DNA from 3 places in the Micromonospora cynarisoli genome. Region 3 is predicted to be linked to each of the others. Evidence: riboswitches for the same ligand, from Rfam matches in the RefSeq annotation. Region 3 holds a riboswitch; each other region holds the start of a gene.
The links. A riboswitch is a leader RNA that binds a small molecule or an ion and turns the genes downstream of it on or off. The one in region 3 is predicted to bind cobalamin.

Region 1: linked by a shared signal. The riboswitch ahead of cobN (cobaltochelatase subunit CobN) and the one ahead of bluB (5,6-dimethylbenzimidazole synthase) in region 3 are both predicted to bind cobalamin.
Region 2: linked by a shared signal. The riboswitch ahead of Q2K16_RS01000 (peptidase) and the one ahead of bluB (5,6-dimethylbenzimidazole synthase) in region 3 are both predicted to bind cobalamin.

The regions. Positions count from the first base shown of each region.
Region 1 covers NZ_CP130426.1:1,421,996-1,431,546, reverse strand. The annotation lists gene Q2K16_RS06010 (Gfo/Idh/MocA family protein) at 1-714, shown strand, start outside; gene Q2K16_RS06005 (dihydrodipicolinate synthase family protein) at 711-1,862, shown strand; gene Q2K16_RS06000 (sugar phosphate isomerase/epimerase family protein) at 1,934-2,731, shown strand; gene Q2K16_RS05995 (MFS transporter) at 3,106-4,347, shown strand; gene Q2K16_RS05990 (hypothetical protein) at 4,543-4,878, shown strand; cobalamin riboswitch at 5,094-5,223, shown strand; gene cobN (cobaltochelatase subunit CobN) at 5,531-9,241, shown strand; partial or broken gene Q2K16_RS05980 (putative cobaltochelatase) at 9,238-9,551, shown strand, end outside.
Region 2 covers NZ_CP130426.1:271,282-280,832, reverse strand. The annotation lists gene Q2K16_RS01025 (pre-peptidase C-terminal domain-containing protein) at 1-935, opposite strand, end outside; gene Q2K16_RS01020 (hypothetical protein) at 1,543-1,947, shown strand; gene Q2K16_RS01015 (extracellular solute-binding protein) at 2,411-3,625, shown strand; gene Q2K16_RS01010 (hypothetical protein) at 3,651-4,013, shown strand; gene Q2K16_RS01005 (HNH endonuclease family protein) at 4,115-4,792, opposite strand; cobalamin riboswitch at 5,102-5,229, shown strand; gene Q2K16_RS01000 (peptidase) at 5,331-6,374, shown strand; gene Q2K16_RS00995 (hypothetical protein) at 6,407-6,892, shown strand; cobalamin riboswitch at 6,986-7,099, shown strand; gene Q2K16_RS00990 (prenyltransferase/squalene oxidase repeat-containing protein) at 7,239-8,684, shown strand; gene Q2K16_RS00985 (hypothetical protein) at 8,681-9,551, shown strand, end outside.
Region 3 covers NZ_CP130426.1:2,118,812-2,128,362, reverse strand. The annotation lists gene Q2K16_RS08695 (hypothetical protein) at 1-1,097, opposite strand, end outside; gene Q2K16_RS08690 (SDR family oxidoreductase) at 1,248-2,192, opposite strand; gene Q2K16_RS08685 (helix-turn-helix transcriptional regulator) at 2,383-3,222, shown strand; gene Q2K16_RS08680 (class I SAM-dependent methyltransferase) at 3,410-4,207, opposite strand; gene Q2K16_RS08675 (LLM class flavin-dependent oxidoreductase) at 4,334-5,368, opposite strand; gene Q2K16_RS08670 (TetR/AcrR family transcriptional regulator) at 5,587-6,159, opposite strand; gene Q2K16_RS08665 (SDR family oxidoreductase) at 6,244-7,125, shown strand; cobalamin riboswitch at 7,590-7,787, shown strand; gene bluB (5,6-dimethylbenzimidazole synthase) at 7,825-8,469, shown strand; gene Q2K16_RS08655 (hypothetical protein) at 8,926-9,551, shown strand, end outside.

The sequences.
Region 1 (9,551 bases), 700 kb from region 3:
GGGCTGCGCAAGCTCAAGCGGCTGATCGACGGCGGGTTCTTCGGCCGCATCCTCTCCGTCCGGGGCGAGTTCGGCTACTGGGTCTTCGAGGGCGACTGGCAGCCCGCCCAACGCCCCTCATGGAACTACCGCGCCGAGGACGGCGGCGGCATCGTGATGGACATGTTCCCGCACTGGCAGTACGTGCTGGAGGAGCTGTTCGCCCCGGTCCGGGCGGTCACCTGCGTCGCCGCCACGCACGTCCCGCAGCGCGTCGACGAGGCCGGCCGGCCCTACCCGGCCACCGCCGACGACGCCGCGTACGGCATCTTCGAACTCGACGGCGGGATCATCGCCGCGCTCAACTCGTCCTGGACCACCCGCGTGCACCGCGACGAACTGGTCGAGTTCCACGTCGACGGCACCGAGGGCAGCGCCGTCGCCGGGCTGCGCCGCTGCCGGGTCCAGCACCGGGCGGTCACCCCCAAACCGGTGTGGAACCCCGACCTGCCCGCCACCGAGGACTTCCGGGCCCAGTGGACCGAGGTGCCCGACAACGAGGAGTTCGACAACGGCTTCAAGGTGCAGTGGGAGGCGTTCCTGCGGCACGTCGTCACCGGCTCCCCGTTCGGCTGGGACTTCCTGGCCGGCGCACGCGGCGTGCAACTCGCCGAGCTGGGGCTGCGCTCGGCCCGGGAGGGCCGCCGGGTCGAGGTGCCGGAGCTGTCCCGGTGACGGCCGTCGTCCGGCTGCCCGACGGCGGCACCCACCGGCTACGCGGGGGCGCGGGCCACGGACGCCCCGCCGGCCCGTCGACCACCCGGACGGCGTACGCGGCGGCGCACGTCGTCGCCGACCCGCGCGCGGAGAACGTCCCGGGCGCCCCGGCCGCCGTCGACTGGGACCGCACCCTCGCCTTCCGGCGGCACCTCTGGTCGTACGGGCTGGGGGTGGCCGAGGCGATGGACACCGCCCAGCGCGGTGCGGGCCTGGACTATCCGGCCACCCGGGAGCTGATCCGGCGCAGCGCCGCCGAGGCAGGTGCGGTCGGCGGCCGGATCGTCGCCGGGGTCGCCACCGACCAGCTCCCACCCGGGCCGGCAACGGTGATCGAGGTGACCCGGGCGTACGCCGAGCAGCTCGCCGACGTCGCCGCCGCCGGCGCCCGCCCGGTGCTGATGTGCAGCCGGCACCTGGCCGCCGCCGCCACCGGCCCCGACGACTACCTGCGGGTGTACGACGACCTGCTCACCGCCGCCGACCAGCCGGTGGTGCTGCACTGGCTCGGCGACATGTTCGACCCGGCGCTGACCGGCTACTGGGGCTCGACCGACCTCGACGAGGCCACCGAGACGGTGCTGCACCTGGTCAAACAGCACCAGGGCAGGGTCGACGGGATCAAGGTGTCCCTGCTCGACGCCGACCGGGAGGTCGCGTTGCGCCGCCGCCTGCCCGCCGGGGTGCGCCTCTACACCGGTGACGACTTCCACTACCCGGAGCTGATCCGGGGCGACGAGCAGGGCCACTCCGACGCCCTGCTCGGCGTCTTCGCGGCCATCGCGCCGGCCGCCGCCGCCGCGCTCGCCGCCCTCGACGCCGGTGACCTGGACCGCTACGACGCGGTGTTCGCCCCGACCCTGCCGCTGGCCCGGCACCTGTTCGCCGCGCCGACCTGGTTCTACAAGACCGGCATCGTGTTCCTGGCCTGGCTGGCCGGGCACCAGGAGCACTTCACCATGCTGGCCGGGCAGCAGTCCGGCCGGTCCCCGGCGCACCTGGCCCGGCTGCTCGTCCTCGCCGACGCCGCCGGGCTGCTGCCCGACGCCGACCTGGCCGCCGCGCGGGCCCGGGCCTACTTCACCGTGGCCGGGGTGGCCCAGTGACCGCCCCCACGCCGTCCGGTGCCGGCCCGAGACCGCCCGACGAGGCGGCCCGGGTGGTGGCGACGCCGGGGCTGGAACGGTTCTCGTTCAACCAGGCCACCGCCCAGCACTGGCCGCTGGAGGCGGCCGTCGCCGGCTGCGCGGCGGCCGGGGTGCCCGGCATCGGCCTGTGGCGGGAACCCGTCCAGGAGTACGGGCCCGACCGGGCCGCCAAGCTGGTCCGCGCCGCCGGGCTGACCGTCACCTCACTGTGCCGGGGCGGGTTCTTCACCACCCCCGACTGGTGGGACGAGAACCGGCGGGCCATCGAGGAGGCGGCCACCCTCGGCACCCGGGAGCTGGTGCTGGTCTCCGGTGGACTCCCACCGGGCAGCCGTGACGTCGACGGGGCCCGCCGGCAGGTCGCCGACGCCGTCGCCGCGCTCGTCGACGAGGCCACGGCAGCCGGGGTACGCCTCGCCATCGAACCGCTGCACCCGATGTTCAGCGCCGACCGGTGCGTCGTCGCCACCCTCGGCCAGGCCCTCGACATCGCCGAACGGTTCGACCCCGCCGTGGTCGGCGTGGTGGTGGACACCTACCACGTCTGGTGGGACGACACGGTGTACGCGCAGATCGCCCGGGCCGGCGGGAGGATCGCCGCGTTCCAGGCGGCGGACTGGGTGACCCCGCTGCCGGAGGGGGTGCTGCTCGGTCGGGCGCTGCCCGGCGAGGGCTGTGTGGAGCTGCGCCGGCTGCGCGAGGCGGTCGACGCCGCCGGGTACTCCGGGCCGGTCGAGGTCGAGGTGTTCCAGGCGGCGCTCTGGTCCCGCCCCGGCCCGGACATCCTCACCGCCACCATCGACGCCTACCTGGCCCACGTGTCCTGAGCGGACCGTGAGCGGGGACTGCTGCGGGATCCGGGCGGCCCGTCGTCGCGGGGGCCCGGTCGACCGCCGGGGTAGCGGGAGGGCAGGCACCCCAGCGGTGGACAGGCATACCGGTCGGTGGCACATCGCGCCCCACCGCAGGCCGGTGGCGGTGGGGAGGAGCCAGGGCTGGGCGAGCAGCAGGCTGGCCTCGCCGACCGGTGCCGCGCCATCGTCGTCCGGCCGTGCCGCTGCGGTAAGGAGCACATTGCGCTTGTGGCCGTGACGAAAGCGGTGTGAGATCAAGCGGTGGGACGTCGGGGTCGGCCGGGACACACCGGGCCGGGGGAACGGCCACACGGGAAAGTGACGCCACAGGAAGAGGACCGCGCGCCGTGAACACCGCGACCGAGAACCGAACCGTCCCGCCCGGTGTGGTACGGGCCGCCCGCAACGGTGTCGCGGTGGTCTTCGCCCTCAACGGCCTCGCCGTGGCCACCTGGTTCTCCCGGATCCCGGCGGTCCGCGACGCGCTCGGGCTCAGCGCCGGCCGGCTCGGACTGCTGCTACTGGCCATGTCCGGGGGCGCGGTGCTGGCGCTGACCACCGCCGGCCTGGTGACCCAGCGGCTCGGGCCGGCCCGCACCGTCGCCACCTCGACCGTGCTGGTGGCGGTCGGGCTGGTCGGGGTGGGTGTCGCCGCACCGCTCGGCTCGCTGCCCGGCGTCGCGGTCGGCCTGTTCGCCCTCGGCTACGGCTCCGGCACCTGCGACGTGGGGATGAACGTCGAGGGCGCGGCGGTGGAGAAACGGCTCGGCCGCACCATCCTGCCCCGCTTCCACGCCGCCTGGAGCCTCGGCTCGGTGGCCGGCGCCGGGCTCGGCGCGGGCGCGGCCCGGCTCGGCGTGCCGATCACCGTGCACCTGGCGGTGCTGGCGGCGGTGGTGCTCGGCGGCACCCTGCTGGGGGCGCGCAACTTCCTGCCCACCCCGGCCGCCTCGACCGCCGACGGCGCCGCGTCGACCCGCCGGGGTGGCCTGCTCGCGGCCTGGCGGGAGCCGCGCACCCTGCTCATCGGCGCGCTGGTGCTGGTCATGGCGTTCACCGAGGGCAGCGCCAACGACTGGCTGGCGGTCGCCTTCGTCGACGGCTACGGGGTCAGCGAGGCCGCCGGGGCCGCCGCCTTCGGGGTCTTCGTCGCCGGTATGACCATCGGCCGGACCGCCGGCACCGTGGCCATCGACCGTTGGGGCCGGGTGCCGGTGCTGATCGGCACGATCCTGCTGGCCGCCGCCGGCTCCCTGCTGGCGGTGCTGGCCGGCTCCGGGCCGCTCGCCGTCGTCGGCGTGGTCCTCTGGGGGCTCGGCGCGTCGCTCGGCTTCCCGGTCGGGATGAGCGCCGCCGCCGACGACGAGGAACGCGCCCCCGCCCGGGTCAGCGTCGTCGCGGTGCTCGGCTACACGTCGTTCCTGGCCAGCCCGCCGCTGCTCGGCCTGCTCGGCGACCACATCGGCATCCTGCACGCCCTGCTGGTGGTGCCGGTGCTGCTGATCCCCACCCTGGCGCTGGTGCCGGCGACCCGTCCGCCGGCCGGCACCGGCCCGCAGCACTCCGCCGGTCCGGTACCGGAAAACTGACAGGCGTCGGCCCCGCCGGTATCGGGTGCGCGGCCGTTCCCCGGTGCCGCCGCCGCGTTCTACGTCCCACCCCCGACGAACCGGCCGCCCTCGACCGGCGGTGAACGGGCCGCTCAGCCGGCTGTCACCGGGCTCGCAGCGCCCACCCAGGTGGGGGTGCTCCACTGGAGGGACGCCGAGGAGAGGAACGGGCAGATGGGCTGGTTCAGCCGGCGGCCCCGGGCCGACGAGGGCATCCCGACCAAGCTCGACCGGGAGGCCACCCGGGACGACCTGACCGCGTTGGCGGACTTCGTGGCCGCCCACCGGGGGGTGGAGTTCTATCTCGAACCCGAGACGACCGCCACCGACACCACGGTGGTGGCGATCGCGCACGACGGGGAGTGGATCCGCCGCCGCACCGGCTCCCCCCGTACGGCGGCGAAACTGGCCCACCGGCACGCGGTGCCCCTCTACGAGGCGGCGAAGACCGGATACCCGGAGCGGATGCGGGCCTGGAACCGGGCCCACCCCGAGCGTCGCCTCCGCTGACCCCTCAGCCCGACAGCGTCCGGGAGAGGTGTCCCGACCACCGGGCAACGGGCCGTCCGGACCAGCTCCGCGCCGGCCGGTGGGCGGACGCGGACCCTCTCGGGCGGGTGGCCGGCGGCCTCGCCACGGGGGTCGATCGGTGCCGTCGTGGGGCCGTTGGCCGCCGTTGACCTCGGGGTGAGGAGTGTGGCAGCATTCGCGGCCTGACGGCAGTGAAGGAAGTCGGTGCGACTCCGACGCGGTCCCGCCACTGTCACCGGGGAGCGATCCCCCCTCGTGGGTCACGACCGTGCGTGCACGGTTGGAAGGCCGGGGGTGAGCGTCGATCCGGGAGCCAGGATACTTCGGCCGTCGGAGAACCCCAGGGCGTGGACACCCGAGGAGGACCCCGATGACGCGCAGCGTCACTGCCGACCCGATGACGGTCGGTGATTCCCGCATCGCCGTCGAGCCCGCGCCGCCGCGTGCCCCCACCCCCTCCGCCGTCCCCGGCCGTCGTCGGGGCGGTCGGCCTGCCACGTACCGCTGACGGACGGTCCGGGTGCCCCGCCGTCGGCGGGGCGCGTCGTACCTCCGCCGCTGACCGACGTCCCTCCCGCCCCGCTCGGCCCGGCCCCGTCGTCGAGCCGGACGTCACTCTCCGGAGCTGAACGTGCGCATCCTGCTGCTGTCGACCGCCGACACCGATCTGCTCGCCGCCCGCGCCAGCGCCGCCGACTACCGCCTCGCCAACCCCACCCGGGTCGACGTGGCCGCCGTGCCGGCCCTGCTCGACGGGGTCGACCTGGCCGTCGTACGGCTGCTCGGCGGGCGGCAGGCGTGGCCGGACGGCCTCGCGGCGGTGCTCGGCTCCGGGGTCCCCACGATCGTGCTCGGCGGCGAGGCGGTGCCCGACGCGGAGCTGATGGCGGCCTCCACGGTGGCCTCCGGGGTGGCCACCGAAGCGCTGTCCTACCTGGTCGAAGGGGGTGCGGAGAACCTCGCCCAGCTCGCCCGGTTCCTGTCCGACACGGTCCTGCTCACCGGTGAGGGCTTCGACCCGCCCACCCCCACCCCGCCGTACGGCATCCTCGACCACCGCCGCCCGACCACCACGGTCGACCAGGCGGACCCGGCGGCCGGGCGGCAGGACGGCGGGCGGCCCACGGTGGGGATCGTGTTCTACCGGGCGCACGCGCTGGCCGGCAACACCGGTTTCGTGCAGACCCTGGCCGACGCGGTCGACGCGGCCGGCGGCGAGCCGCTGCCGATCTTCTGCGGCTCGCTGCGCGGGCTCACCCCCGGCAACGGGCCGCTGGACCTCTTCGCCCGCTGCGACGCGCTCGTCGTCACCGTCCTCGCCGCCGGGGGGACGGTCGCCGCCGACGCCTCCGGCGGGGGAGACGAGGACGCCTGGGACGTCGGCGCGCTCGCCGCCCTCGACGTGCCGGTGATCCAGGCGCTCTGCCTGACCAGCACCCGGGAGCAGTGGGCGGCAAGCGACGCCGGGCTGTCCCCGCTGGACGCGGCCATGCAGGTGGCCATCCCCGAGTTCGACGGCCGGATCGTCACCGTGCCGTTCTCGTTCAAACGGATCGACGCCGACGGGCTGTCGGTCTACGCCGCCGACGCCGAGCGGGCCGCCCGGGTCGCCGGGATCGCCGTCCGGCAGGCCCGGCTGCGGCACCTGCCCAACTCCGGCAAGCGGGTGGCGATCGTGCTCAGCTCCTACCCGACGAAGCACTCCCGGGTCGGCAACGCCGTCGGCCTGGACACCCCCGCCTCGGCGGTCCGCCTGCTCGCCGCCCTCGCCGCCGACGGATACCACCTCGGCGACGCGCCACCGCCCACCGACGGGGACGCGCTGATCCACGCGCTGATCGCCGCCGGGGGCCACGACGTCGAGTGGCTCACCCCGGAACAGTTGGCCGCCGCCGAGGCCCGGGTGCCGGGGGAGACCTACCGGCGTTGGTTCGACCAGGTGCCGGTCGACCTGCGGGACCGGATGCGGGAACACTGGGGTGAGCCACCCGGCCAGCTCTACACCGACGACGGGGACATCGTCCTGGCCGGGCTGCGGTTCGGCAACGTCACCCTGCTGATCCAGCCGCCGCGCGGCTTCGGCGAGAACCCGATCGCCATCTACCACGACCCCGACCTGCCGCCCAGCCACCACTACCTCGCCGCGTACCGGTGGCTGGCCGCGCCGGTCGGCGACGGCGGCTTCGGCGCCGACGCGGTGGTGCACCTCGGCAAGCACGGCACCCTGGAATGGCTGCCCGGCAAGGGCCTCGGCCTGGCCGCCGACTGTGCCCCCGACGCCGTCCTCGGTGACCTGCCGCTGGTCTACCCGTTCATCGTCAACGACCCCGGCGAGGGCACCCAGGCCAAGCGGCGGGCGCACGCCGTGGTGGTCGACCACCTGGTGCCCCCGATGGCCCGCGCCGAGACCTACGGCGAACTGGCGAAACTCGAACAACTGCTGGACGAGTACGCCACCGTGCAGGCCCTCGACCCGGCGAAGGTGCCGGTGGTCCGGGGGCAGATCTGGGAGCTGGTGCGCGCCGCCGAACTCCACCACGACCTGCACACCGAGGCGATGCCCGCCGCCGACGACTTCGACGACTTCGTGCTGCACCTCGACGGCTACCTGTGCGAGGTCAAGGACGTGCAGATCCGCGACGGGCTGCACGTCCTGGCCGGGGTGCCCACCGGTGAGGCCCGGGTCAACCTCGTCCTGGCCGTGCTGCGCGCCCCGCAGGTGTGGGGCGGCAGCCGCGCCCTGCCCGGCCTGCGGCAGGCCCTCGCCGCCGGCTACGGCCTCGACGAGCAGGCGCTGCTCGCCGAGCCCGGGGCGCGGGCGGCGGTGCCGGCGGCGCTGACCGACGTCGTCGACGGGCCGGCGGTCACCGCCGCCGACGCGGTGGACCTGATCGAGGCGCTGGCCCGACGGCTCGTCCTCGGCATGGAGACCCTCGGCTGGGAGCCCGACCGCGCCGACGCGGTGGTCACGGAGGTGACCGGCCGGTCCTGCCCCGACGCGGCCGAGGTGCTGCGGTTCGCCGCCCGCGAGGTGGTGCCCCGGCTGGACCGCACCACCGACGAGATCACCAACACCCTCGGCGCGCTCGCCGGCCGGTTCGTGCCGCCCGGACCGTCCGGGTCGCCCACCCGGGGGCTGGTCAACGTGCTGCCCACCGGCCGAAACTTCTACTCCGTCGACCCGAAGGCGATTCCCAGCCGCAACGCCTGGGACGTCGGGGTGGCGCTGGCCGACTCGCTGCTCGCCCGCTATCTCGCCGACACCGGGGAGTACCCGCGTTCGGTCGGGCTGACCGTGTGGGGCACCAGCGCCATGCGTACCCAGGGCGACGACATCGCCGAGGTGCTGGCCCTGCTCGGCTGCCGGCCGGTGTGGGACGACCGGTCGCGGCGGGTCACCGGCGTCGAGGTGGTGCCGGTGGCGGAACTGGGCCGGCCCCGGGTCGACGTCACGGTCCGCATCTCCGGCTTCTTCCGCGACGCGTTCCCGCACGTCGTCGCCCTCCTCGACGACGCGGTACGGCTGGTCGCCGCCCTCGACGAGCCGGCCGGGGACAACTACCTGCGCGCGCACGTGGCCGCCGACCTCGCCACGCACGGCGACGAGCGGCGGGCCACCGCCCGGATCTTCGGCTCCAAACCCGGGGCGTACGGGGCGGGGCTGCTGCCGCTGATCGACGCCCGGAACTGGCGCACCGACGCCGACCTGGCCGAGGTGTACGCCGTCTGGGGCGGCTACGCCTACGGCCGGGGCCTGGACGGGCGGGAGGCGCGGGCCGACATGGAACGCTCCTTCGCCCGGATCGCGGTGGCGGCGAAGAACCAGGACACCCGCGAGCACGACATCGTCGACTCCGACGACTACTTCCAGTACCACGGCGGGATGGTGGCGATGGTGCGTCACCTCACCGGGGCTGCCCCGGCCGCGTACGTGGGCGACTCGGCGATGCCGCACGACGTGCGCACCCGCACCCTCGGTGAGGAGACCCGGCGGGTGTTCCGGGCGAGGGTGGTCAACCCGAAGTGGATCGCGGCGATGCGCCGGCACGGCTACAAGGGCGCGTTCGAGCTGGCCGCCACCGTGGACTACCTGTTCGGCTACGACGCCACCGCCGGGGTCGTCGACGACTGGATGTACGAGCGCCTCGCCGAGGCGTACCTGTTCGACGGGCAGACCCGGGAGTTCCTGGAGCGGTCCAACCCGTGGGCGCTGCGCGGCATCACCGAACGGCTCCTGGAGGCCGCCGAACGCGGCCTGTGGGCCGCCCCCGACCCCACCACCCTGGACCGGCTGCGGGAGACGTACCTGGCCACCGAGGGCGACCTGGAGGAACGTCAGTGAGCGCGAGGAGTGAGCCGGGTTTGCGAGCCCCGCAGTCGCGAACGGGGGTGGCTCAGTGAGCGGGTTTCCCTTCTCGGCCGTGCTCGGGATGGACGACATGCGGCTGGCGCTGCTGCTCAACGCGGTCAGCCCGGCGATCGGCGGGGTGCTGGTGCGGGGCGAGAAGGGCACCGCCAAGTCCACCGCCGTGCGGGCGCTGGCCGCCCTGCTTCCGCCGGTGGACCGGGTCGCCGGGTGCCGGTTCGGTTGTGACCCGGCCGCCCCCGACCCGACCTGCCCGGACGGCCCGCACCCGGCCGCCGCCGGGCAC
Region 2 (9,551 bases), 1.8 Mb from region 3:
GCGAGTTGCACGCTCGCCCGTTGTCCTTCGGTCAGGTCGAACACGACAAGCGCGATGTCGCCCGCGCTGGGGATCGGCACGGAGGTGGTGACGCCGAGCGCGACCCGGGCGGTGTGCGCCACGTCGGCCACGGTGTAGGGGGCGGGCGCGACGAACACGTCGGCGGCGCTCTGTCCGCTGCCGTGGGCGGTGCGGACGCCGATGCGGCCGGAGGCGACGCCGGTGGGGACCTCGACGGTCAGGTTGCCGGAGGCGACGGTCGAGGTGAAGGCGCGGGTGCGGTTGAGGGTGACGGCATTGTCGGCGGTCTGGGCGGCGAAGCCGGTTCCGGTGACGGTGACGGTGCTGCCGGGAGTCACGACGGAGGGCGTCACGGCGGTGACGGTGGGCGCGGACTCGTCGGGCCCGGTGACCACGAAGGACTGTGGGCTGGTCGCGGTGGCCCCGCCGACGGTGACGGTGACCAGGCCGGTGGTCGCTGCGGCGGGGACCCGGGCGACCAGACGCCGGCCGGTGGCTGTGGTGACGGTGGCGGGGACGCCGTTGAACGCGACGGTGTTCTCGGTCGCCACGGTGGAGAAGCAGCCACCTTCCAGGGTCACCTCGGTGCCGACGGCGGCGCGGGCCGGCACCACCGACAGCAGGGCCAGGGCGGGGGTGCCGTCGTTGCTGACCGAGGTGGTGTTGCCGGTGGGGTCGTACCGGTAGCGGGCGGTCCGGCCGCCCTGGTCCTGTACCCCGGTCAGTTGTCCGGCGGCATCGTAGGCGTAGCCGATGGAGTCGCAGGAGACCGAGGCCGGCACCATGTTCGGCAGGTCCGCCCGGACGGCGAAGGCCAGCAGCAGAACGAGGGTGGCGAGCGTCGCGGTGGCGCGCAGCCGGGCGCCTGCCCAGACCCTCGATCGGATGGTGCGGCGGTCGAGCGGTCCCGACATGCTGCCTCCTCAGACGCAACTTCTGGTGGCAAGATAGGCGAGATCCATCAACCGAAGTAGATGGCGGGGTGAACAGCGCATCCCTTAGGTAGATCACCCACGGTGATTTGGTCTTCCACCGGCAGAAACGGTCTGTCGTCCCGCCGGGGGTGTCGGCTATAGGACAGTTGATTGTGTAGTCCGATCACGGGCAAAAGTGGGCAGGTCAGGGCTCTGCCGATTGATGAGGGATGGTCAGCACTGGCACCGTATGCGGCATGAACGGTCGACGTGTCGGCTCGGAGGGGATATAAGGCATGACAGAGCGACACTCGTGCATCCTCGACCGGCCGTGGCCGGCCCGCGCGACCGTGCCGGCCCGCCACCCGGCGGAGTTCGACCAGCAACCGAAACCGCGTCGGCCGCGCCCGCACGCCGATCCGCGCGGCCCAGCGGGAACGGCGACCGGCCGGTGAGCAGGCCGCCGGACCTGGTTGCCGCCGAGTACGTGCTGGGCAGCGTGGTGGTCGAGCGGATGCCCTGGTAAGCGGCGGACTGGCTCGCCGAGGGGCACGACGGGCCGGCCCTGCGTGAACTGGCCGGACTCGACGGCACCGACACCCGACTGGTGGGCGAACTGCTGCCCGCCGCCCTCGCCGAGGTGGGCGTAGGCGTTCCGTCCGCGGCGGAAGCGGCGGACACCTGGCTGGCCACGCTGGCGCAACGACTGGTCGACGGTGAGATCGACGAACGCACCGTCAGCGAGTGCGCCTCCGCCTTCGTCTCCGAGCATGGGGACCTCGACGAGATCCGGCACAGCCCGTTCACGGACCTGCTCGTGCTGGTCGACCAGTGGGATCAGGACGGGGGACGCGGCAACCAGGAACTGGCGGCTTCGGTCCGCCGGCTGTGCCGTGACCACCTTTCCCGCGTGCCGGCTCCGTCGGGGGGTGACCTCACGAGCGTGGCCATGGCAGCGCGGCGCGGCGAACGGTCGGCCTTCGCCGGCTGCTCAACGCCTGGGATGTCGTAGGCGTCCACGACCCACGGACGAACGTCGACGAGTACGACTGCCTGATCGCACCGCTGCTGTCGAGGCTGACCGCCGGTGCCGGCGCGGAGGATCTTGGCTCGTACCTGTCGGCGGAGATCCGTGGCCACTTCGGGATGACCGTCAGCGACGTCGCGACCCGCGCCTTCGCGCGACGTCTGCTGGCCTGGTGGGGCGTCGGGCAGAAGGCGGCCGGTTGACGTGGCGTGACGTGCCCGCGCCGATCCACCGGCGCGACAACGTCGCCTCGTCGCCGCACATCCCAGTGTCGATAATTGCGTCGTCATAGGGGAACAGCGAAGTCGGGCAGCACGAATCCGGTTTCCGACAGTGCGATCTTCGCCGACGGCTCCCGGCCGGCACGGCATTCACCAGCACCAAAGCGTAATGTGATGAATGACTCGTTGCATACGTGTGACCGACCTGGATCGAAGGAGTCCGCACCATGTCCGGGCAGTACTCGCGGCGCTCCTTTCTCAGCGGGGTGCTGACCTGTGGCGCAGTGAGCGCTGCGGCGGTCTACCTGCTGCCGGGCGGACATCGTCCGCCACCGGTCGAGCTTCGACTCGCCACCGGCGCCGACCCCACCGGGGCACGGAAGCTGCTGATGGACATGTGGAACCAGGCCAACCCCGACACCCCGGCCCGGTTCACCGACGAGGTCGAGGGCGGTTCAGGCGACGAGCGCACGAGGCTGTTGACGGCAGCCCGGAACGGCAGTGCCGACATCCTCAACCTCGACGTCGTCGACATCCCCGAGTTCGCCGCGCAGAAGCTGATCACCCCGATCCGGTTGACCGACCCGAACTTCCTGACGTCGGTGAAGAACCTCCACCAGGTCGACGACACCCCCAACAGCTACTGGGCCGCACCGCTCAACACCGACGTCGGCATGCTGTTCTGGCGCAACCCCGGGACCGGGCGGCCCGATGAGGTGAACTTGTCGGTCGTGCTCGACACCCTCGCCGACAAGGGCTCGTTCGTCGGCCAACTGCGCCCCAACTCGTCGAACTACAACGAGGGTTTCCTGGTCAACATCCTGGAGCACGCCCTGTCGGTGAATCCTGACCTGCTCAGCTCGACCGGTGAGCTCCTGTTCGAGCTGAAACCCTGGCAGAGAGCGCTGCAACCGTTGCAGGCGGCCATCGGGGCCGGGAAGGTCCGGCTTTCCAGCGACGAGAACGCGAGCCTGGACACGTTCGTTGAGGACAAGCCGACGTTCATGCGTAACTGGCCGGTGAAGTACCGCGAACTCCAGCAGCGTAAGGACCCTGACCTGCTGGCCGGAAAGATCACGGTGTACCCGCTGAAGTCCGGGGTGCTCGGTGGGCAGAGCCTCGCCCTGGCGCGCACCTGCCCCCACCCCGACCAGGCCCGGCGGTTCATCGACTTCATGACCGGCACCGCGGCCCAGAAGATCCTCGCCGGGCACGGCTTCGCCCCGACCCTGGCCGAGGCGTACAACGACAGGAACCTTCAGGCGGTCATCCCACACCTGGAAGCACTACGCGGTGCGGTGGAGAATGCCCGGCCCCGGCCGATGCACCCGGGATACCGCACGTTCGCCGAGGTCTTCGTCGACCACACCGCCCGGATGCTGCGCGGTGAGTCCGACCTGACCTCGGAGTTCATCGCCGCCATGAAGGCGGCGCTCGGATGACCGCAGACCGGGTGGAGGAGGGTCCGTGAAGGTCGAGCCGTGGCAGGTGCCGATCCTGGTGATGGCCGGCATCATCCTGGCGGAGTTGGTGATCAGGGTGATGCCGCGCCGTTGGACGGCGCACCTGGCCCAGCAGCAGGTCCGCACGGTGGCGCTCGGCGGGTTGGCGGTCCTGGTCATCGTCGTCGGGGTGTTGGCGCTCGGCCCGGACCTGGCCGACCAGATCGCCAGTGTGGCGGCAGCCGTCGCCGGGTTGGTGGCGCTCTGGCTGACCTACCGGTCGTACCAGTTGCAGACCGCGGCGAGCCCGGACACCACGGCCGGCTCGGCGCGCGACGCCGCGGAGCCGCAGGCCGCGGCGACCACCGGTCAGCCGCCCGCTCGGTGAACGGCTGTTGCGTCGGCAGATACCGGAGGGACGCACCAGCGGCGCTGCCGGCGGGCCGTGTCCTGGTTCGGCAGGTGCCCGTGCACGCTGTGGGCGGGCGTTCAGGAGGAGCAGGTGTTGAGCATGGTCTGCAGGGCGGACTTCTCCGATGATTGCAGCCGTAGGCCCCAGGTGTACTTCACGGTGATCCACATCTTGCTGTAGGTGCACCGGTAGGCCGACAGCGGCGGCTGCCACGTCGACGGGTCCTGGTCGCTCTTGGACTGGTTGACGTTGTCGGTCACCGCGATCAACTGCGGGCCGGACAGGTCGTTGGCGAAGCTCTGCCGGCGGCTGGTCGTCCAGGAACTCGCCCCGGAGCGCCACGCCTCGGCCAGGGGGACCACGTGGTCGATGTCGACGTCCGACGCGGCGGTCCAGGTCGCCCCGTCGTACGGGCTGTACCAGCGGCCCGACGTGGCCTGGCAGGAGGAGTTGACCACGACCGACGTGCCGTCGCGTTTGAGGATCTGCTCACGGGTGTCGCAGCTGCCGCTGACGGTGATCCAGTGCGGGAACAGGTCCCGGGAGTAGCCGCTTGTGGAACCCTCGGCGGCGACGGTGAGAGCGTTGAGCTGCGACTGCGCCGTCGCCTTCGACGGGATGCCCGGCGGCGTCGCCGACGCCGTTCCCCCGATGCCCGCCGAGAGGGCTGCGCCGACGAACGTGGCGAGGGCCAGCGTCACGGCACGCACCCAGGGTCGGGCCTGCCTGGGCGTCTTCGTGGTCGGTCCTGACATGCCATGCCTCCAGGTCACCATCGACAGCAGATGCACTTAACATCTTCGATGAATATGACAGCAGGATGGCTTCATCGTGAAGAGCCGCAAAGATCGGGAGTAACGCCAGCGCCGTGCCGCAGCCCGCACCACGTCGTCGACTGGTCCGTGGCTGCCGGATGCCCAGCTCGTTCACCAGGTCATCGTGCGTCTGCCGGTCGATGACCGGCGTGAGCCCGCAGGGAGCAACGATCACGCCGACTGTCACCGTAGGTGTTTGATCGGTGGCGGATTGACATCCGCCGTCGTGGGAGATCAGACTGTCGCGACAACTCCATCAACGCGTGTGCGTGGGGGAAGTCCGGTCGAAGTCCGGCGCTGGCCCGCAACGGTAGGTCGTCGAGGTGGCAGACACCCTGACGGCGAGCCCGAATACCCGCCGCACGCGTGATTTCCGTTCCCCACCCGTCGTGGCCCACGGGTCGGAGGCCGGTCGATCCTGCCTGCCGGTGGTGGTCGCCCGGGTTCTGACGACCGCCGGGCCGGAAAGGCGCTTCCGATGGTCGTCCGCCTGAGCCGGCACCGCCTGCTCGCCCTGTTCTGCGGCGTAATCGCCGCTCTTCCCCTCGCCGCACCTGCGACCGCTGCGCCCGCGCACCCCGGTGTCGACCGGGCCGGGGCCGCCGCCGGCTGGCTCGCGCGGCAGCTCGTCGACGGCGAACGATTCGAGGTGGTCTTCGACGGCGTCGCCTACCCCGACCAGGGGTTGACCCTCGACGCGGTGTTCGCCTTCGCCGCCGCCGGTGTCGCCGACGACTTCGGGGCGCAGGCACTGGACTGGGTCACCCGGCCGGACGTCCGCGACGGTTACGTCGGTGACGGCGGCACCGAGGCGTACGCCGGCGCGACCGCGAAGCTCGCCCTCGCCGTGCAGGTACGCGGGGGCGACCCGACCGACGTCGGTGGGGTCGACCTGATCGCCCGGCTACGGGGGCTGGAATCGCCCAGCGGCCGGTTCACCGACCGGTCGGCGTACGGGAACTACAGCAATGCGTTCAGCCAGTCCTTGGCGATCCTCGCCCTGGACCGCACGGTGCAGGGCGCGCCTGCGACCGCCGCCACCTGGCTGGCCGGGACCCGCTGCCCGGACGGCGGATACCCGCTGCTGCCCGCCGAGCCGGTGTGTGTCTCCGATGTGGACGCCACCGCGCTGGCGGTGCAGGCGCTCCAGGCGGCGGGCCGCCCGGCGGCCGCTGCGGCCGGGCTGCGCTGGCTGGTGTCGGTGCAGGGCGTCAACGGTAGCTTCGCCGACTCGTCGGGTGTCCCGAACGCCAACAGCACCGGGCTCGCCGCGCAGGCGCTCCGCACCGGCCACCGGCCGTTGGCCTGGGCGCGGGCACGGGCGTTCCTGGTCAGCCTGCAGGTGGGTTGCGGCGGGGTGCCGGCCGACCGGGGCGCGGTCGACCTCGACGGCGGCACCTTCGACCCGGCCACCGCCACCCGCGCCACCGGCCAGGCCGTCCTGGGCCTGACCGGGGACGGCTATGCCACCCTCTCCGCTGCGGCCGCCGGTTCCGGCGCGCCGGTCCTCACCTGTCCGTGACCTGTCGCCCCGACCTGAACCTGGGAGGACCTGTGTTCCGTCTCCGATCCATCGTCCGCGTACGGCTCGCCGGCCTGGTGGCCGCCGCCGTCGCCGCCGTCGCTCTGACCGCCGTGGAGCCCGCGCCGCAGGCGGCGCACGCCGCCGCCTGCACCGGCACCTCAGGGGTCACCGTTGTGGTCGACTTCGCCGCGCTCGGCGGGGGTGTGCAGGTCGCGTGCGCCCTGGGCGACCCGGCCACCGGGGTGGCCGCCCTGCAGGGGGCCGGTTTCACGGTGACCGGCACCTCGCGCTGGGGTCTGGCGTTCGTCTGCCGGATCAACGGCCAGCCCACTTCCACGACCGAGCCGTGTGTCAACACGCCGCCGGCCACCGCCTACTGGTCGTACTGGCATGCCCCGGCAGGCGGGTCGTGGTCCTACAGTTCCTCGGGCGCGAGCAGCTACAACCCGGCGCCGGGCAGTGTCGAGGGCTGGTCGTTCGGGGCGGGCGCACCGCCGAGCATCGCTGTTCCCTGATCCTGGTGTGACCGGCGCGTCGGCTGCCGGCGGCCGCCCTGGCGTCCTGCGACGCCAGGGCGGTAGCGTGTCGGCATCCGGTGCGCCGGGTATACAACTGCATACGTCCCGTGTGGGGGGAAGCCGGTAGAAGCCGGCGCTGACCCGCAGCCGTGAGCGAGTGTCCTCTCGCGAGCCGGAATGCCCCGCCCGGGACGAGCGGCTTCCACTGTCGAGGTTTACAGGGTGAGGTCCGGGCTGCCGTCGACGGTCCGTTCACCCCGCTCACCGCAGTACGCGGAGCGGGGTGACGTGTCCGGGGGTGTGGTCCGGAGTTCTCACCGACCGCTCTGTGAAAGGCAATGCCATGCTTCTGTCCCGGCGTCTCGCCACCGGTCTCGGCGCGATCGTGGTGACGACTGTCGTCACGGCCTCCACCGTGCCCCTGGTCGGGGTGGCCGCGCCCACCCCGGCTGATGCCGCCGCCGCGCGTGACGCCACCTCGTGGTTGGCAGGTGAGTTCACCGACGGCACGTTGCCGGGACCGTTCGGCGGTCAGGACTGGGGCCTGACCATCGACGGCATCATCGCGATGTCCGCCACCGGCGGGTCGGTGTCGACGCGTCAGGCGGCGACCGGGCAGGTCGCCGCGCACGTCCGGTCGTACAACAGCTACGACGACTGGGGCATCGAGGGTTTCACCGACGGTGGGGCCACCGCGAAGCTGCTCTACGTCGCGTCCGCCGCCGGCGCCGATCCCACCGACTTCGGCGGGTACGACCTGCGGGCGGTGACCCTGTCCCTGGTCGCCGGGGTGGACGCCGGCCACCAGCGGGGACGGATCACCAGTCGCACCACGGCTGACAGCGGACCGGACGCCAGCAACACCTTCGACCAGTCCTTCGCCGTGCTGGGTCTGGCCCGCAGCGGTGACCTGCCCCAGGACACCGTCGACTTCCTCGTCCGGCAGCAGTGTGCGGCGGGCGGCTTCCGGCTCTACCCGGACACCGCGGACGGTCCCTCGCCGTCCTGCGACGAGCAGCCGGGCGCGACCCTCGACGTCGACTCCACGGCGATGGCCGTGCAGGCGTTGCTGGCCGCCGCCGACTCCGGTGCCACCGGTGCCTCCGACGCCGCCCGCCGGGGCGCGGACTGGTTGGTGGGTCAGCAGCACGCCGACGGCTCGTTCGGCGGTTCCGGCCCGACCACCGGCGCGAACTCCAACAGCACCGGGCTGGCCGGGCAGGCGCTCGCCGCCGCCGGCCGGGACAGCCAGGCCGCGCGGGCCGCCCACGCGGTGACGCAGTTGCAGCTCACGACGGCGAACGGTGGTGCTGCCGCCGGTGACGCGGGCGCGATCGCCTATCACGCCGAGTCGTTCACCGGCGCTGTCGCGGCGGGGATCGCGGACACCGACCGGGACCAGTGGCGCAGGGCCACCGCGCAGGCCCTGCTCGGGCTCGCCCAGGTGCCGCTGGGCCGCATCGGTCTCGACCTGCCGCCGACGTCGCCGACGCCGAGCGGCACCGCGACTCCCACGCCGACCGTGTCCCCCACACCGACGGCCGTACCGACGCCGACGGCGACGGGCCCGGCCGGTCCGAGCCCGAGTGCCACCGGCAGCCCGGCGACGCCCTCCCCCACCGTGTCGCCGACCGGCACCGCCGCACCGAGCACCACCCCGGCCGCTCCCGCACTGCCCGGTCTGCCCACCACCGGCGTGGCGATCGTCGGGTACGTGCTGGTCGCGCTGCTGCTGATCGGCGGCGGTGTGGTGCTGTTGGTGCTCGGACGTCGACGGCGGGCGCAATGAGCAGCCGGGCCGCTCACGCCGCGGCGGTGGTCGTGCTCACCGCGGTGAGCACCGTGTCCTGGCCGGGCAGCCCGGCGGTGGCTGCCGGGTCGGCCGGCTACTGCCCGGACGCCTCGGGGGTCACCGTCGTGGTCGACTTCCACGAGTTGGGCGGCGGCACGGTGGTGCGCTGCGCCTCCGGCACCCAGGCCACCGGTCTCGCGGCGCTCAAGAACGCCGGTTTCGAGGTCACCGGCACGCTGCGTTGGGGTGAGGGGTTCATCTGCCGGATCGACGGCAAGCCGTCGGCGGCCTCGGAGAAGTGCGTGGACACCCCGCCGGCCAGCGCCTACTGGTCGTACTGGCATGCCGCGAACGGGGGTGGTTGGGCGTACAGCGACAAGGGCGTGCTCAACCGTAAGCCGCCGGCCGGCAGCTTCGAGGGCTGGTCCTTCTCGCTCAACCGCGACGCCAGTGACGCCCCGAGGCCGGGGGTCACGCCGAAACGGCCGGCCCCCACGCCTCCTCCACCACCGCCGCCGCCGACACCACCGGCGGCCGGTGGCGGGCCGGCCGCGCCACCGGCTGCCGCAGGTGGCGGTCCGGTCGTGCCACCGGCCGGCGGGGCCGGTCACACCACGACCCTTCCTCCCGCCGGCACACCGAGCGCCATCGCGGAGGGCACGGCGTCAGCCGGTGTGCCGGCGACATCCCCGACGTCGGTGCCGGCGACGACGCCCGGTGGCGTCGTCGGCTCATCGGGCGGTGCGGCCGGCGTGCCGGCGACCGAGATCGCCGCTTCCGACAGCGGGGACGGTGGGCTGCCGCTGGGCACGGTCGCCGGGGCGGTGCTGCTGGCCGTGCTCGCCGCCGGTGGCGTGGTCACCG
Region 3 (9,551 bases):
GGTAGCCGAGCCCACACGCCCACGTCGGGGTGCAGGCCGCCGCCGGTCGACCGGTGCCACGCCGCCAGGTCCGCCGCGATCAGCAGCATCGCCTTGCCCGGGCAGGACGCCTGCAGCAGGCCGAGGCTGCCGGCGGCGTCGAGCGTCGCGATCCAGGCCGCCCGCGCGGCGTTGTACGCGCCGCACAGGAGGTTCCACGTCGACGAGTCGTTACCCCGCCGCACGATCATGGTGGCCCGGTCGAAGTCGCTGGCCGTCCATACCCGCTTGAGCAACGCCGCGACCTGGCGCATCGTTGTCCACCACCGGCCCAGCAGCTCACCGCGCTGTGCCTCGGTCAGCCGGGCGAGCACAGTCGGCGTCGGATGGGCCTGGGCGATCATCCACCAGTCCGTCGCCGGGTTGGCGGTGCAGTGCTCGAACAACAGGTCGGCGATGTCGTCGTACGGGTTGTCCCGCCCCGACAGGGTGAACTCCCGCCGCAGCTTCCGCTTGGCGGTCAGATACGCCACGGAGCACCCCGCCCACGGATCGGCGAGGAAGGCGTCTCGCTCGATGCTCGCGGCGAATCCTGCCCGCGCGACCAAGGTCAACTGCCGCTTGGTCTGCTCGACGGCCAACCTGTCGGCTTTCGCCGACAGTCGCTGGGTCACCCGGAACCGCCGGTTGTACTGCCGCTTCGACAGCTCGATCCCGGCCGTTGCCCGGCCCTCCCGGTTCAACCGGTCACGCAGGAAGTCCAGCCGGGCCGGATCGACGGCACCCAGGGATTCGCTCAGGCGGGCCGAGAAGTCAAGCAGCGAAACGGGATCGTCCGGGTCGACGCCGCCGGGCGGCAGCTCGAACAGCCGCACTGCGGCGTCGATCTGACGGGCACCGCCGACCGGTCGGGCGAAGTCCGCCGACATCGAACTCGACCCGTTCCACCGTGCTGCCGCACGAGCCGCCCGCCCCACCGTCGTCCGCTCTCGCAGCCCCAACTGGCCGCCCACCACCCGCAGCACGAGATGCGCGACCTCCTCCGGTCGGCGCCGCTCATCGAGCGACGTGTGCAGCGCGACCAGGGCCTCCTCAGCAGAGGTCTCGGCGATCGACATGGCGGCATCCTGACAGGCACGACGAGACCGAGCAACGCCTATCGGCAGCGTGGGTGTGACCCGGCCACCGGTGCGGCGGTAAGCGGTCCCACGGCAACCGAAGGCCACCCCGTCGTTGCAGGTCGATCAGCTGGCGTCGAACGGGGGCTGTCAGGCCGCGACGAACGCGACGCCGGTCAGCCGTTCGGAGACCTGCCAGACGCGCTGGGCCTCCCCGGTGTCGCGCAGCGGCGGGTACATCCGCTGCTCGGCGGGTGGGCCGCCGAGGTTGCCGGGCCCGCTGGGTCCGTAGAGGACGGCGGGACGGGCGTCGGTGTCGGTCGCGGCCATCAGCGCGGGCAGGGCCGCGGTCTGGACGGTGCCGGCCAGGATGCCGCGGGCGGACATGGCCCGGATCAGGCGGACCGCGGGGGTGTCCCGGCTGCGGCCGAGTTCGGGGCGGGCGGCCAGGAGACTGGTGGGGGCCACCCCGGGATGGGAGAGGTTGCTGGTGATGCCCCACCCGTGGGCTCTGGCATGCCGGTCCAGCTCCAGACCGAACAGCCCGAACGCGACCTTCGACTGGCGGTAGGCGCGCATCCCGTGGTACGAGCGTTCCCAGTTGAGGTCGTCCCAGTTGATGCGACCACTGCGGGCGGCGACGCTGACCTGGGAGGTGACCCGGGCCCGGCCGGCGCGCAGCAGGGGGAGGAGCCGGGCGACCAGGGCGAAGTGGCCGAGGTGGTTGGTGCCGAACTGCAACTCGAACCCGTCGGCCGTGGTCTGCCGGGTCGGTGGCCGCATCACGCCGGCGTTGTTGATCAGGAGGTGGATCGGGCGGCCCTCCGCGCCCAGGGTGTCGCCCAGCGTGGCGACCGACTCCAGCGAGGACAGGTCCAGGCTGCGTAGTGAGACCTTCGCGTCCGGGTGGGCCCGCCGGATGGTGGTGATCGCGGCCTCGCCCTTGCCTGGGTTGCGGACGGGCAGGATCACCTCTGCGCCGGCCGCGGCCAGCCGGGCGGCCATGCCCAGGCCCATGCCGTCGCTCGCGCCGGTGATCACGGCCAGCTTTCCGGTCAGGTCGGGGACGCTGATGTCGACAGGTGTACGTGGCATCGGCTCTGCTTTCGTCGTCGGTGCTCCGGTCATCGGGTCACGCCGTCGATCGTCGGTCGGAAGCGGGGCGGTAACCACGGCCTACCGATCCCACCCTCGGCGGACCCGCAGCCGGAAAGGGGGATCGGCGGGGCGTGGCTACGTCCTCCCCTGGCCGGTAGAAACATGGCGGTACCCGGAGGGAGGCGTCGTGATCGATCGCAGTGGGCTGGCGGAGTTCCTCCGTAACCGGCGTGAGGCCCTGCAACCGGAGGACGTCGGACTGCCCCGTGGGCAGCGCCGCCGGACGAACGGGCTACGCCGCGAGGAGGTCGCCGGGTTGTGCCACATGTCGACCGACTACTACTCCCGGCTGGAGCGGGAACGCGGCCCGCAACCGTCGCAGCGGATGCTCGCCTCGATCGCCCAGGGCCTGCACCTGTCGATCGACGAGCGCGACCACCTGTTCCGCCTCGCCGGCCACCAACCGCCCCCCAGGGGCACCTCCAACGACCACATCAGTCCCGGTCTGCTGCGGGTGCTGGACCGGCTGGACGACACCCCCGCCGAGATCGTCACCGAGCTGGGCGAGACCCTGCGGCAGTCCCCGATGGGCGTCGCGCTCACCGGTGACACCACCCGCTACACCGGGCCGGCCCGCAGCGCGGGCTACCGGTGGTTCACCGACCCCGCCGTCCGTCGCTTCTACGCGCCCACCGAGCACGCCTTCCTGACCCGCATGTACGTCTCCGGGCTACGTCAGCTGGTCACCCTCCGGGGCCCGGAGTCGCGGGCGGCGTACCTGGCCGGACTGCTGCTGGCCGCCAGCGAGGAGTTCCGCCGGGTGTGGGACGACCACGAGATCGGGGTACGTCCGCACGGGGTCAAGCACTTCGTCCACCCTGAGGTCGGCGCGCTGGAGTTGAACTGCCAGCGGCTGGTCGACCCGGACCAGGCCCACTCGCTGATGGTCTACACCGCCGTTCCCGGCAGCGAGAGCTACGAGAAGCTCCAGATGCTGTCCGTCATCGGTGCCCAGCCGCTCCGCTGAGGCGCCTCCCGCCGGCCCCGCTCTCGCCGCTGTGGTTGAAGGCCCTGGCCACACCGGCGGCGGCATCCGCCAGCGGGGCCAGGTGCCCGTGGTCGCCGTACTCGGCGGCGGTGTCGAGCATGGCCAGCAGGTGCTGGCTGAGCGGCCGGTACTCCGGCCAGCATGCCGGCCGGTCGTAGCGCAGGTGTCAGGACACCCGGTGGGCGAGGGTGAGTTGCGTGAGGTACCGCTTGGTGACGACACCCTCGTGCGCACGGTCGATGAGGCCACCGATGCAGGCCAGCAGGCGGTCGCGGTCGGGCTGCGGAAGCGAGCGGGTGCCGGAGTAGGTCATCAGCAGGTCCAGGTAGGTTGCGGTGGTGTACGACTGCTCCCACTCGTACCGGAGGAACTCGACCGGACCGAAACGTCCGGACTGGTCGATCTCCGCCGAGTCGCGAGGATGGTCGGCGGCCGGCGTGAGGCGTAGGCCCGGCGGCGTTCTCGGGTCGAACCGCTCGTAGCAGCCCTGCACGTCGACGAAGAACCGTTCGGTGCCGCCCGCCACATGCTCGGTGTGGATGACGGCCAGGGTGCCGCCCGGCCGCAGCACGTCCGCCGCCCTGCCCACCCGGATGTCCGGGTCGATCCAGTGGAACGCGGTAGCCGCGAGGACCAGGTCGAACGGCGTCACCGGGGCCACCCACTCCTCGAACGCGGCCACCTCGACCGTGACGTTCGGGAGGCCACGCAGATTGTGGACCGCGACGGCCGCCATCTCCGCGCTCAGCTCGACGGCGTGGACGGCGTAACCGCGTTCCGCGAGCACCCGCGTGGCCTGGCCGGTGCCGCTGCCGATCTCCAGCACCCGCGCGCCGGCGTCGAGGCCGGCGATTCGCGCCAGATCGTCGAACAGCCGGTCCGGATAGCCGGGCCGGGCGCGGTCGTAGCGGGCGGCGTCCTGCCCGAAGACGGTACGGAGAGTCTCCCGGTCGGTGTCGCTCACGAACACAGACTACGGCTGACCGGAGGCAGTCCACCCTGTTCCGTGGGCCGCGCGGGGAGAATCCGGACCAGAGACCTGCGACGCAGGCCGGGCAGTGGGCTCCCTGCTCAACCTGGCCGGCCCGCGTCAGCGGCTGGGGTGCCACCCGAGCGCGGGGCCGAGCCGGGTCGCCATGTCGGTGAGGATCTGCGCGTAGTCGGCAGGCGTGAAGGTGAAGGGCAGGGCGAACGCAACCTCGTCGACCTCGCGGAACGCGACGTTGTCGAGCAGTCGTTCGGCGATCAGCTCCGACGGGCCGACGAGGTCGGGGGCGAACATCATCCGGGCCGGACCCTGGGGTGACGCGGTTCGGGGCGTGCGTTGCCGGGCGTACTCCTCGTAGCGGGCACGTTGGGTCGGGGTGGCGGTGTCGGTGGGGATGACGACGAGTCCCTGTGAGACACGAGCCCGTCCGCCGTCGGGGTGGTGGGCGCGGAACGTCCGGATGTGTGAGAGCTGGATCTCGGTGAAGTCGGTGGACTCCTCGGCCTTGACCACGCTGCTGGTGAGCAGGTTCATGCCCTGCTCGCCGGCCCAGCGGGCGGAGTGGAGGCTGCCGGCGCCGTACCACATCCGGGCGGCCAGGCCGGGGGAGTGCGGTTGCACCCGGCGGGAGAACTGTTCGAAACCCTCGAAGCCCTCGACGTCGCTGGCCGGCTCACCGCGAACGAGGTCGAGCAGCCGTCGTACCCGCGTGTAGCTGAAGTCCTCCGCCTCGGCGGTGTCCGGGTAGAGCGATCGGCGGACCCGGTCGTAGTGCATCGGTGGGCCGACGCTCACCCCGGGGTTCAGGCGCTCGCCGGAGAGGATGTCGACCGTGGCCAGGTCCTCGGCCAGCCGCAGCGGGTTCTCCCAGCCGAGCGGGATGACCGCGGTGCCGAGCTCGATGTGCCGGGTCCGCTGTGAGGCCGCCGCCAGGACGGCGATCGGTGAGGAGATGCCGTACTGGAGGTGGCGGTGGCGTACCCAGGTGCTGTCGAAGCCGAGTTGCTCGCCCAACTCGATGAGCTGGAGTGTCGCCTCGTGGCCGGTGCGGGGGTCGGCCTCGTCGAACAGGCCGATGGTCAGGAAGCCGAGCTTTCGCAGCGGTGCCGACTGCTTCGACGCGGGTGTTCCACTCACCGTTAGCCTCCAAGGATGCCCACCCAGGGACCTGAAACCCTACCTGGTCGGTAGGGAAATCGATCGTATGCTGCCTGGTCGGCCCACCTCCCGCCGGGTCGCCGACCTTGTGCGGTCCGCAGGAAGGCCGGTGCTGCTGCTCATGGCTGGCCGGTTCGGCGGGCCGGCCGGTGCCCGACGCGCAGGGCCGGAGACCGGCCCGAGATCCGCACGCCGGCTCAGCCGAGTGTCGCGGTCACCGCGCGCAGCTCGCTCAGGGCGGCCAGCGTGTAGCGGGCCAGCCCGTGGTCGGCGTCGGTGTCGGCCCACTCGGCGTAGCCCCGCTTGAACGCGAGCAAGCCCAGCTCCCCGGCCAGTGCCGCGGCCGCGTCGGGGACACCGCGGGCGGTCAGGGCGGCGGTCATCGCGGCGGCCATGCTCACGCTCTTGAGGGCGTCGCGCTCCTGCAGTTCGGTGCTCGCCGCGACTGCCGCTTTGAGTCGGGGTCCGATCTCGCGGTTGAGCGGGCCCATCGCGTCGGACGCCCGCTGCAGGCCGGCCGCGACCGCCTCAAGCGGGGTAGCGTCGGCCGGCGCCTCGGTGATGCCCTCCGCCAGCAGCCGGCTCAGCGTCTCCTGCCCGGCTGCCAGCAGCTCGCGCTTGTCGGGGAAGTGCCGGAAGAACGTGCTCTTGGTGACGCCGGCCCGCTCGGCGATCTGCGCGACCGTGGTGGCGTCGTAGCCCCGCTCGGCGAACAGGTCGACGGCGGCGACGATCAGCCGCTCGCGTGCTCCCGGTTCCCAACGTGCCATGTCGTCCATCATAAGTGATGGGACTCTTGTCCCGTCACGTGCTACGGTGACGGGACAAGAGTCCCATCACTTTCGGGAGCGTCCATGCAGGTCTTCATCACCGGCGGCACCGGGCTGATCGGTTCGGCGGTCGTCGCCGAACTGCTCGCACACGGGCACCGGGTGCTCGCGCTCACCCGCTCCGACACCTCGGCCAAGGCTGCCGAGGCAGCCGGCGCCGAGACGCTCCGGGGCGGCCTGGCCGACCTCGACGTCGTGCGAGCCGGCGCGGCCCGCTCCGACGGCGTGATCCACCTCGCCTTCAGCAATGACTTCAGCAGCCCCGAGGCGGTGGCCGCGGCGGTCGCCGAGGAGACCGCGGCGCTCACCGCTCTGGGCGAGGAACTGATCGGCAGTGACCGTCCGCTCGTGACGGTTTCCGGCACGCCCTGGGTGGCCGGCCGGCTCTCGACCGAGGACGACCCGCTGCCGCTCGAGGGCCCGGTCGGGGGCCGCGGGCGTACCGTAAATTCGATCTTGGCGTTGGCCTCTCAGGGTGTCCGCAGCTCATCGATCCGGCTGCCCCGCACGGTGCACAACCACGGCGAGGGCGGCTTCGCCGGGCTGCTCACCCAGCTTGCCCGGCAGTCGGGCGTCTCCGGCTACCCGGGCGACGGCACCCAGCGCTGGCCGGCCGTGCACGCGGTCGACGCCGCCGTGCTGTTCCGGCTCGCCCTGGAGAACGCGCCGGCCGGCACCGCCTGGCACGCGGTGGACGACGAGGGCGACGCGGTGCGGGATATCGCCGAGGTCATCGGGCGGCGGCTCGGCCTGCCGGTGCAGCAGATGCCCGAGGAGACGTTCGGCCCGCTTGGCGAAATCTTCGCCGCCGATCAGCCGTCGTCGAGCGCACACACCCGGGCGACCCTCGGCTGGACGCCGACCCACCCGAAGCTGCTCACCGACCTGGAGAACCTCCAGCCCTGACCGGTTGCCTTCCGAACGTCGCGAGGACGCTGGTGGAACCGGCTGCCCACAGTGTGTCGTGACCGCCGTTGATCCTCAGGTGGGCGGAGCCGGATGAGCGAGGGTCCGCCACCCGCGACGCCGACGTCGGCTGCTCCTGGCCGTGCCGGTGCGGTGCTGACCACTCGCCTGGTCGCCTGTCAGAGCTTGTCAGAGGCGTCGTGGGGGCGTTCGTGCTCTGGGGGCTGTTGGAGATGAGCCGGGTCAGGTCGGCGGTTCTGCTCGGCACGGCTGCGACGTGGCCGACGTTCCTGCTCGTGGCGGCGGCCATCCTTGTCCCCGGGTGGTGAGGGGTGTCGCCGGCGGGGTGGTGATGGTCAGATGACCGGGGCGAGGGGTGAGCAGGCTACAGGCGTGGGCCTTGGCGTTCAACGCCCCGCGCAAGAAGACAGCGACCAGGCCCGGCGACGCGGGTTAGCATCGGCGGCGGCATGATCGTGCGAGGTGCCCCGCGGTGCGGGGAGAATCGGGAAGCCGGTGTGAATCCGGCACGGGCCCGCCGCGGTGACCGGGGAGCGACCGTCCAGGCGCGAGGAGCGCAGCCACTGGCCGTACGGCTGGGAAGGCGGACGGGTCGGCGTTGATCCGGGAGTCCGAAGACCGGCCTCGCGTCGACCGCCCATCCGTCGAGGGTGGGCCGAGCGCAGCGGGAGCCTGCCTGTGGAACTCTACGACGCCATCCACCGCCGCCGGGACGTCCGGGCCCAGTTCACCGGGGAGCCGGTGCCTGCCGACACCCTGCACCGGATCCTCGACGCCGCGCACGCCGCGCCCAGCGTCGGCCACTCCCAGCCGTGGGACTTCGTCCTGGTGCGGGACCCTGCCGTCCGCCGCCGGTTCCACCGGCACGTGCAGACCGAGCGGGCCACGTTCGCCGCCACCCTGGACGGTGCGGCGGCCGAACGGTTCGCGCGCATCAAGATCGACGGGGTGCTGGAGTCGACGCTGTCGATCGTCGTCACGTACGACCCGCAGCGCGGGGGCCCAGCGGTGCTCGGGCGGCACGCCATCGCCGACGCCGGCCTCTACTCGGTCTGCCTGGCCATCCAGAACCTGTGGCTCGCCGCCACAGTCGAGGGGCTGGGCGTCGGATGGGTCTCCTTCTACCGGGAGTCGTTCCTGGCCGAACTGCTGGGTGTGCCGGCCGGCATCCGGCCGGTGGCCTGGCTCTGCGTCGGGCCGGTCACCCACCTGGAGGCCGTACCCGACCTGGAACGGCACGGCTGGCGACGACGCCGGCCCCTCGCCGAGGCGGTGCACCACGACCGGTGGCTACGACGGGTGACCGACCAACCGAACAGCTAATTCGGGTACGTCGATGCAACGGTCAGGGCGGGCAGGTATGGGTTTGTATGGGGTTCCCCCGTACGGCCCGACGGCGCGCGACGCTCGTCGGCGAGGCCCGCCCCGAGGACGGGCGCCGAGCTATTCCACCTGCGGTGGGAGGGAACGATGATGAGATTGCTACCGCGAGAACGCCGGTCACCGTCCGGGCTGGTGGGCATCGCGATCGCGGCGGTCCTGCTGGGGATGGGGGTGCATGCCAGCGGGGAGGAGAGGCCACCGGCGGCCCAGGGGGATCTTCAGGGCTGGCATGCGAGGATGGTGAGGGTGCCGCGACCGTCGGCGCAGGGCTGTTTCACCGCAACGTATCCCGAGCTGGTGTGGCAGGAGACCGGGTGTGTGGCCCCGCCGTCGGCCCCGATGGCCCCGAACCTCGAACAGGCTCCACGGCGGGACGTCGGTGGCGGGATCGGGATCGTGACGGGAAGACCGGCGGGTGCCGGTCCGATCACCCGCGCGTCCGGCAGTTTCGAGAAGGTGAACCAGCAGAACCTGAGCGTGACCAGCGTCCCGACCGACGGGCCGACCATGCCGGGCAGCTACTCGTTTCAGCTCAACACCAACCACCTCAGGGTCCAGGAGTGCAACGGCTCACCGACCGCCGGCCTGTGCCGGGGCTGGAAGCAGTTCGTGTTCGCCAACGACGGCACCAGGGGCGGCAATCCCAATCCGGATCCCAGTCCCAGCCGCCTCTACGTCGAGTACTGGCTGCTGCACTACAACCCGGACCCGGGCCAGCCGTGCCCACCGGGGTGGACCGAGGCCCCGGACGACTCCGAAACTCACTGCTCGCGCAAGACCGAGGCGATCCAGCTTCCCTACCTGCCGATCCAGAGCATGGCGAGGCCGGCGCTGCGACTGGACGGCGCGGTCACGAAGACGGCCGATGGGCAGGAGACCGACACCGTCACCTTCAACGACGGGTCGGGACGGATCTACTCGTCCACGGGGGCGGGCATCCTCCACCTTTCACCAGCGGATCCCCAGGAACCCGCCTCGGAGTGGACGCAGGTCGAGTTCAACGTGTTCGGCTACGGCCACGG